4 regions of the Rhizobium acaciae genome follow, and region 4 is predicted to be linked to each of the others. Evidence: predicted binding sites of a transcription regulator. Region 4 holds the regulator's gene; each other region holds the start of a gene.
What was found. The regulator PhoB, encoded in region 4, activates phosphate uptake and scavenging genes when phosphate is short. The targets are predictions, from matches to a motif close to TGTCATNNANCTGTCAT.
Positions count from the first base shown of each region.

Region 1: ugpB (sn-glycerol-3-phosphate ABC transporter substrate-binding protein UgpB) is a predicted target of PhoB. The motif match lies at 987-1,003, and genes of this name have one in related genera.
Region 2: OLZ32_RS06885 (YdcH family protein) is a predicted target of PhoB. The motif match lies at 996-1,012, and genes of this name have one in related genera.
Region 3: OLZ32_RS36700 (alpha-D-ribose 1-methylphosphonate 5-triphosphate diphosphatase) is a predicted target of PhoB. The motif match lies at 1,239-1,255, and genes of this name have one in related genera.

Region 1 covers NZ_JAPCZO010000026.1:101,741-103,936, forward strand. Annotated here, with positions in the region: gene ugpB (sn-glycerol-3-phosphate ABC transporter substrate-binding protein UgpB) at 1-891, opposite strand, end outside; partial or broken gene OLZ32_RS31920 (anion permease) at 1,105-1,531, shown strand; gene OLZ32_RS31925 (sugar kinase) at 1,504-2,196, opposite strand, start outside.
Region 2 covers NZ_JAPCZO010000003.1:233,080-235,275, forward strand. Annotated here, with positions in the region: gene OLZ32_RS06875 (5-(carboxyamino)imidazole ribonucleotide synthase) at 1-176, opposite strand, end outside; gene purE (5-(carboxyamino)imidazole ribonucleotide mutase) at 173-667, opposite strand; gene OLZ32_RS06885 (YdcH family protein) at 686-889, opposite strand; gene OLZ32_RS06890 (YdcH family protein) at 1,118-1,291, shown strand; gene OLZ32_RS06895 (ArsR/SmtB family transcription factor) at 1,497-1,757, opposite strand; gene OLZ32_RS06900 (sulfite exporter TauE/SafE family protein) at 1,854-2,196, opposite strand, start outside.
Region 3 covers NZ_JAPCZO010000040.1:10,887-13,082, reverse strand. Annotated here, with positions in the region: gene OLZ32_RS36710 (molybdopterin oxidoreductase family protein) at 1-578, shown strand, start outside; gene OLZ32_RS36705 (NUDIX domain-containing protein) at 575-1,168, shown strand; gene OLZ32_RS36700 (alpha-D-ribose 1-methylphosphonate 5-triphosphate diphosphatase) at 1,313-2,196, shown strand, end outside.
Region 4 covers NZ_JAPCZO010000036.1:19,037-21,232, forward strand. Annotated here, with positions in the region: gene phoU (phosphate signaling complex protein PhoU) at 1-687, shown strand, start outside; gene phoB (phosphate regulon transcriptional regulator PhoB) at 821-1,504, shown strand; gene OLZ32_RS35840 (GcrA family cell cycle regulator) at 1,795-2,196, opposite strand, start outside.

The sequences.
Region 1 (2,196 bases), on a different contig from region 4:
ATAGTAGGGAAGCGGCGCAAACCCGACCTTGAAAGCCTTCGCGTTGTTGATGACACCGGCCCGGCCGGCCGAGGAATTCATGTACATCGCGCATTCCTGCGAATAGAACATCGGAGGAGCATTATCGCCGCCGCCAGGCCCGCCGAATTTGAAGAGCCCCTCGTCCTGCCACTTCTTCAGATTGCCCCAATGGCGGATCGTCAGATCGTTGTTGAAGGTGAATTCCGCATCCAAGCCGCCAAAACCGTTGGCCTTGGTGGAGTAAGGCTTGTCATGCAAGGCATTGAGGTTTTCGGTCTGGATCCAGGAGATCCAGGCGCTGGTAAAGCCGCATTTGGCTGCGCCGGACTTCATGATCGTCCGCGAAAAGGCTTCGACGTCCGCCCATGTTTTTGGCGGTGTTTCCGGATCGAGCCCCGCCTTTTTGAAGACATCCTTGTTGTAATACATGATCGGCGTCGAGGAATTGAACGGCAAGGACAAGACGTTGCCGCTGGTGTCTGAGTAATAGCCGACGACCGGCGCAATGAATTTGCTCTGGTCCCAGGCCTCCCCCTCGTCTTTCATCAACTGGTAGACGGGATAGACCGCGCCTTGTGCTGCCATCATCGTGCCGGTGCCGACTTCATAGACCTGTACGATTGCCGGCTGCTGGTTGGCACGAAACGCAGCAATTGCGCCGGTCAGCGTCTCGTCATAGGTGCCTTTGAAGACCGGGACGATCTCATAGTCAGATTGAGACGCGTTGAACCCCTTGGCGATCTGTTCAAGCTTCGCGCCATTCTCGCCGCCCATTGCGTGCCACCACTGGATCTTCGTGGCGGCCATGGCCGGAACGGATAACGAAAGGCTGGTCAGTCCTGCGGACAGGAAAAAAGCGATCTTGTTCATTCTCACTCCCACTTGTTGTCGATTCATAGCCTCCCGCTACGAACGTGAGCCGATCGTAACAGGCGAGTTTCACTTTGCAAATATGGAATGTTCATATGAACACTCGATGACACCAAGCCCGACGGTCATATAGCGCGGCTGGCTGGAAGTATGAGTTGACTGGCAGATCGATTTGCGCCCTGGCCCGGTTTTGGGATGGCTCGCCTGATAGCCCTCCAGTTTGTGTCCGCCTCCCTCTATTCCCTCGGCCATAGGGGCAATGACGCTCAAAAGACGATGGGCATCATCGCCGTTTGCTATATTCGCTTGGATAGTTGGCGGGTGATTTCCATGGGCCGCTCTTGGTCGTCCTTTCATGCCAAAGTGCGTTAGCACTCGGTACGCTTTTCGGCGGCTGGCGGATGGTCCACGCCATGGGATCGAAGAGTACGCGTCTCAACCCAATGCAGGCCTTTTGTGCCGAAACAGGTGGAGCTCTGACATTGGTTGGCGCAACCTGGCTAGGCATTCCGCTTTCGACCACCCATACGATCAACGCTGGGGCTTGGCGGGCAACATTGTTGTTGCCTGGATTGTCACACGCCCCGTCGCTGCGATCATTTCAGCCTTAGGCTATTGGCGTTCGGACCTCTTCCATTGACGATCCGTCATCTTGGTCATCGGCACGTCCCAATCCCGCAGGCCATCGCAGACCTCGGCTCTGCTGGGCGCGCCTGTACGACCGCCGAATACCTGGCATTTGAGCGCTGCCGCCATGGATGCCCAGCGCATCGTCTCTTCGATCGGCAAGCCTTCGGCGACAGCCAGCGCGAAAGCGCCATGAAAGATATCGCCGGCTGCGAGCGTATCGACCGCCCTCACCTTCGGAGCGGCAAGATGGGCGATTTCACCGGTTCGGTCATCGAACCAGAAGGAACCATTTTCGCCAGCCGTGACGCTGATGAAAGCTCGCTCGAACTTTCGTTTCAGAAGGCCGACGATCTTCACCAGCTCGGCTGCACCCGCAAGCCGCTCGGCGGCCGGCTGCGAGAATACGATGTGGCTGGCCGCCGGTGCAAGCATCTCGATCACGCCATCGCCTGCAACGTCGCCATCGAGAATGGCCGGCTTTCCCGCCTCTCGGGCGGCCAATAGCGTTCGCAATGCAAGCTTCGGCCACCGCACGTCGACCAGCACCGCATCGAAAGATGAAACCTCCTGTCTGGTGACCGGCTTGACCGTTTCATGCAGGCCCGCATCGTAGAAGGGCACGATCAAGCGTTCGCCCTGGTCGTCGACAAGGATGGTCGAGATCGCCGAGCGGGC
Region 2 (2,196 bases), on a different contig from region 4:
GCCAGTGCCGCCGGATCGTCATAGGCGGCGGTAATCTGCCGGTTGGCGAGCTGGGCGGCCGGGCAGTCTGCCTGCGGCTCGAGGATGACCGTGCGAAAATTCAACCTGGCGGCGGCAATGGCCAGCATGCGGCCGAGCTGGCCGCCGCCGATAATGCCGATCGTTCTTGCCGTCATAGATCGTCCATCGGGTATTCGGCGACGGCAGCACTCTGGCGCTCGCGCCATTCGTCGAGCCGGTCGGCGATTTCTTCGTCGGAAAGGGCAAGCACGGCGGCGGCGAGAAGGGCGGCGTTGACTGCGCCGGCCTTGCCGATGGCGAGCGTACCGACAGGAATGCCGGCCGGCATCTGCACGATGGAAAGGAGGCTGTCCTGGCCGGACAGGGCTTTCGACTGGACCGGCACGCCGAAGACCGGCAGCGGCGTCATCGCGGCGGTCATACCCGGCAGATGGGCGGCGCCGCCGGCGCCGGCGATGATGACCTTGAAGCCCTCCGCGCGTGCGCCCTTGGCGAAATTGACCAGCCGGTCGACTGTGCGGTGCGCCGAAATGATGCGCGCGTCATAGGGAATTTCCAGCGCCTCCAGCGTGTCGGCGGCGTTTTTCATGGTCTCCCAGTCGGACTGGCTGCCCATGATGATGGCGACGGGTGGTCTGTCTGTCATCGTTGCTGCTATTCCCTCTCAGGCGATGATGTCAGGGATGATCTGATCTTCCAGCTTGGAGAGCCTGTCCTTGATAACGAGCTTTTTCTTTTTCATGCGCTGGATCCGCAGAGCATCGCATCCGGTCTGGATCATGGCGTTGATCGCGGCGTCGAAATCCTCGTGCTCCTGGCGCAGGCGCGCCACTATGAGCCTGATTTCCGCCTGTTCCTGATCGGCCATATGCATTCCCCGTTATCGTCCTTGGACCTTGTCCGATCTGGCGATGATTTCCGCAAGCTCCTATCACCAAATACAGGTAACGGCTAGTTAGTCTTGATCATGAAATTGCCATCCAGTCTTCATCTTTTGGCCTTCGACAAGCCTTCAAAAATATGTCACAGTCCCGCCCGTTGACACCTTGATCCCCGACGATGTTGGCCGGGGAGGGTAAGAGGAAGGAAGGGTCATATGACTGTTCAAGCTCATCTTGAGTCACTCCAGAAAAAGCATGTCGCTCTCGAGGAGGAGTTGCACGCGCTCAGAACATCTCCCTCTATTTCGGATACGGAGCTTGCCGAATGCAAGCGCCGCAAGCTGCGCATCAAGGACGAGATTCAGCGTCTTAAGTCATCCGTCCACTAATCTTCCCAAGGGTCGCCGGGCGATCATCTTGCGCAACAAGGTAAATCCATCCATTCCGCCAAAAATTTGCAAGAACCGGTGATTTGACACCATATTTGCGCCAGTCCGATGCATCCGGCATCGTGGCTGGCGCTTTTGGGTCGCCACATCTCACATCGCATTCTTATGATTCGCATCGTATCCCCAGATCTTATGGGAACATGCATCAGGCCCAGAACTGATCCAGCCACAAATTGAGCTTGTCGAAGCCGCGGTTATTGACCGTGTAGATGCGTTTGGTGCCTTCCGAGGTCACGGAAACGAGATTGCTGTCGAGAAGCGCCTTCAGGTGCTGTGAAACAGCTGGACGGCTGATCGGCAGGCCTTCGGCGAGCTCATTGACCGTCCGTGGCGCGCGACGCAATTCCTCCAGCAGAAACCGCCGGTTCGGATCGGCAATCGCAGAGAAAGGGTCGGTGTTCGACATGGCGGCAACGCTACGTCAATCCGGCCGCGCCAGCAAGGAAATTGTGCATTGCAGCGAATTGCAGCAATGCGAAGTGCAGCGGCGCGGTAGGGCCTCTTACCAGCCAAGGCCCTCGCGCACGATCAGGAAGGCGGCGATCAGCGCCATTGTATACATGAAGGGATAGAAGATCTGTGGCCTCATGCGGCGCACGCACCAGGCGCCGGCAATGGTGGCGAGCGGAGCAAAGGGCAGAAGCGTTGCGGAGGTCGCAAGGTTCTGGGTGCCGAGCTGGCCGAGCGCGAAATAGGGGATCAGCTTGACAGCGTTGAGGATCGCGAAGAAGCGCACGCTGGTGCCGGTATATTCGCGTGGCTGCAATTTGAGCGGCAGGGCATAGATCTGGAAGGGCGCACCGCCGGCATGGGCGACGAAGCTGCCGTAACCGGAAAATGTTCCC
Region 3 (2,196 bases), on a different contig from region 4:
AACACAAATGGTTCGATCGCCAGCCTGCTTTCGAGGAAGCGCATTACCTGAACGGCTTTGCCCATCCGGATGGCAAGTTCCATTTCCGCCCGGACTGGATCAATCAGCCGGCGCCGAACAAGCCACCGGCGGCGATCGGCGCACTCGGGCCGCACGCAGCACTTCCGGCCTTCCCCGATCAGGTCGATGTCATCGAAGTCGCCGATATCGAGCATCCCTTCCGCCTCGCCACGTCGCCGGCCCGCAACTTCCTGAATTCGAGCTTCTCCGAGACCAAGACCTCCCGCCAGAAGGAAGGCCGCCCCGAGGTGATGATCAATCCGGCCGATGCCGAAGCCAACGGCATCGCCCATGGCGATCTCGTCCGCATCGGCAACAGCCGCGGCGATCTGCGCATCCACGCCCGCATCACTACCGAAGTGAAATCGGGCGTGCTGATTGCCGAGGGCCTCTGGCCGAACAAGGCGCATGTTGACGGCGAGGGCATCAACGTCTTGACCGGCGCCGACCCCGTCGCGCCCTATGGCGGGGCGGCCGTGCACGACAACAAGGTCTGGCTTCGCAGGGACGCAGCATGATGCAGCCGAAATCACGCGTGAAGATCGCCGTCGAGGAAACGCTGTCGAATGGGTGGACGCGGCTGAGCAGCTACCTGCTCGACTATATCGACCGCAAGGGCGCAACCCAGCGGCTGAAGCGGGAAGTTTATCACCGCACACCGGCCGCCTGCATCCTGCTTTATGATCCGAAGCGCGACCTCGTCGTTCTCGTCCGCCAATTCCGCCTCGCCGTTCATCTCAACGGCGATCCCGCCTGGATAATCGAGGTGCCGGCCGGCCTTCTCGACGATGACCATCCCGAAGCGGCGATCCGTCGCGAGGCGATGGAGGAGACCGGCTATCGCCTGCGCGATGCGCGCTTCCTGTTCAAATCCTACACCTCACCGGGTGCCGTCACCGAAGTGGTCCACTTCTTCGCAGCCCTCGTCGACATCGCTGACCGCGTGGCGGAAGGCGGTGGCCTGGACGAGGAACACGAGGATATCGAAGTTCTCGAGATCCCGCTCGACGAGGCGGCAGCGATGATCGAAACCGGCGAGATCTTCGACGTCAAGACGATCGTGCTTCTGCAATGGGCCTTGTTGAACAGGGCAAAGCTGACGGCGTGAATCTGCGAGGTGGGCGAATCGGATCATTTCCAAAGCGCAAGTTTCCGCTTTAAGATGATACGGCGCGAAATTTCATACGACTGTCACGAAGCGGTTCTATCCGCTGCGGTTTGTCAATCATCGGATGCGGTCAGGAGAAAGCCCATGTGGCTCAGCAATTTCACCCTCGTTCTCCCAAACGAGGTGGTGAGTGAAGGTTCCGCGCGTGTTGAGGATGGCGCCATCGCCGAGATCAGGCCGGAGCCGGTCGCCGGTGCTGCCATCGACGGCGGCGGACGGCTGCTGATGCCGGGCTTCGTCGATCTCCACGGCGATATGATCGAGCGCGAAATCGCCCCGCGGCCGAACGCGACGATGCCGATCGATTTCGGCATCCACGAACTCGACAAGAAGCTTGCCGCCGCCGGTGTCACGACGGCGTTTGCAGCCGTCTCCTTCGCGACCGAAAGCGTCTACGGCCACGTCCGTTCGCTGGAGACGACATCGGCGGTAATCGAGGGCATCAACCGCCTGCGCGACGACCTGCTGATCGACCACCGCGTCCACGCCCGCTACGAGATCACCAATGTCGGCGCAGCGCCCGCACTCGAACGCCTGCTGAATGCCGACCAGATCGACATGGTCTCGCTGACCGACCATACGCCGGGCCAGGGCCAGTACAACAATCTGCAGAGCTATATTCTCAGCATTTCCGAGCGCCGCGCCATCTCCGAGGAAATGGCGGCGGAGATCGTCGCCAAGCGCATCGCCATGCGCAGCAATCCTGACATCGAGGCCAAGCTGAAGGAGATTGTCGCGCTGTCGCTGAAGCACAACCTGTCGCTTGCCTCGCATGACGATGACAGCGTCGAAAAAGTCGCCGAAATGCACGATCTCGGCGTCACCATCAGCGAGTTTCCGGTCACCGCACCTGCGGCGGAGGAGGCGCGCCGTCGTGGCCTCTGGACGCTGATGGGCGCGCCGAACGCACTGCGCGGCCAGTCGATGTCGGGTAATCTCAGCGCGCTCGATGCTGCAAGGGCCGGCCT
Region 4 (2,196 bases):
TATGATGATGATCTGAAGTTCCTGTCCAGGCGGATTTCCGAAATGGGCGGCCTGGCCGAGCAGATGGTCGGCGAATCCGTGCGCGCCCTCGTCAACGGCGATACCGCGCTGGCGCAGAAGGTCATCTCGGACGATGTGATCCTCGATCACGCCGAACGCGAAATCGGCGACAAGGCGATCGTGACGATCGCCCGCCGTCAGCCAATGGCCTCGGACCTGCGTGAAATCATGGGTTCGATCCGCATCGCCGCCGATCTCGAACGCGTCGGCGACCTCGGCAAGAACACCGCCAAGCGCGTCATCGCCGTCCAAAGCACCGGCGTTCCCCGCAAGCTTGCCCGCGGCCTCGAGCATCTGTCCGAGCTGGCGCTCGTCCAGCTCAAGGAAGTGCTCGATGTCTACACCAATCGTTCAGCCGACAAGGCGAATGCGATCCGTGAACGCGACAACGAGATCGACGCGATGTACACCTCGCTGTTCCGCGAACTCCTGACCTACATGATGGAAGATCCGCGCAACATCACCAGCTGCACGCATCTTCTCTTCTGCGCCAAGAACATCGAGCGCATCGGCGACCATGCCACCAACATCGCCGAGACGATCTTTTACATGGCGACAGGCGCGCAGCCGGAAGGCGATCGTCCGAAGGATGACAGCGCCAACACCGTCGGCGCGGTCACAGAATAACCGCCCGCACCCGTCAATTGCGTGCGCGCCCGTCCGGGCGCGCAAAGAGGTCGCAGCCAATTTTTGAATTTGCGCAGGATGCATTGCTTAAATCACCCTGGTTTAAGGATCATGCGCGAGGAGACCGACACGCATGATCCCGAGAGTTGCAGTTGTTGAAGACGAGGAAGCCCTCAGCGTGCTTCTTCGCTACAATCTCGAAGCGGAAGGCTTCGAGGTCGATACCATCCTTCGTGGCGACGAAGCCGAAATGCGGCTTCAGGAGCGCACGCCCGATCTTCTCATCCTCGATTGGATGCTGCCGGGTGTCTCCGGCATCGAGCTCTGCCGGCGCCTGCGCATGCGGCCGGAAACCGAGCGCCTACCAATCATCATGCTGACGGCGCGCGGCGAAGAGAGCGAGCGCGTCCGCGGATTGTCGACGGGCGCCGACGATTATGTCGTCAAGCCCTTCTCGACCCCCGAACTCGTTGCCCGCGTCAAGGCGATGCTGCGCCGCGCCCGTCCCGAGGTGCTGTCGACGGTGCTGAAATGCGGCGATATCGAGCTCGACCGCGAGACCCATCGCGTCCATCGCAAGACCCGCGAAGTCCGCCTCGGCCCCACCGAATTCCGCCTGCTGGAATTCCTGATGTCGTCGCCGGGCCGGGTCTTCTCCCGCTCGCAGCTGTTGGATGGCGTCTGGGGCCACGATATCTATGTCGACGAGCGCACCGTCGACGTCCATGTCGGCCGCCTGCGCAAGGCGCTGAATTTCTCCAACATGCAGGACGTCATCCGCACCGTCCGCGGCGCCGGTTATTCGATGGAAGCCTGAGGGCTTTCATCCATTGTTTCAGCAAACATCTGCCCCTCACCCGGCCCTCATCCGGTCGCGCGTATGGCAGCCCCTCACCCTAACCCTCTCCCCCGTGAAAAACGGGGAGAGGGACGTGCCAAACGGGGCGTCAACGGGGACCGAGAGGGTGCGGCATACTTCCTTCGCCCCGTCAGAACGGGGAGAAGGTGCCGGCAGGCGGATGAGGGGCAGCCATCGGCACGAACCAAAATTGCATAAAAAAACGGGCCACTCGGCCCGTTTTCTGCATTCTAACAATGGTTGCCCGCTCAGCTAGCCCGCGCTGCTGCCCGGCGGCGTTCGTTGACCGGCTGGTAGGCGAGCTTCTGGTGATAGCTGCAATAGGGCGAATTATCGGGGGACTCGCAGCCGCAGAAATGGAAGTCGTCCTTCAGCGGATCGCCGACCGGCCACTTGCAGGTGCGCTCGGTCAGTTCCGTCAGGCCGAGGCGGCGCGAAATCGGCACCACCACATTGCCTCTCGGCACGTATTCCATTTCCTCGATCGTTTCGATCTCGATCTCTTCCTTCAGCATCGTCGCGCCCTGCTGGCGGGTGACGGTGCGGGTCGTGATCCGGGAGGCGTAGTTCGGCGCGCGCGGCGCCGATGTGTTGCGCTTCGGCGTTCGCGCCGCGGTGTTGGTGCCGCCGGCCTTGGCACGGCCCGGAAG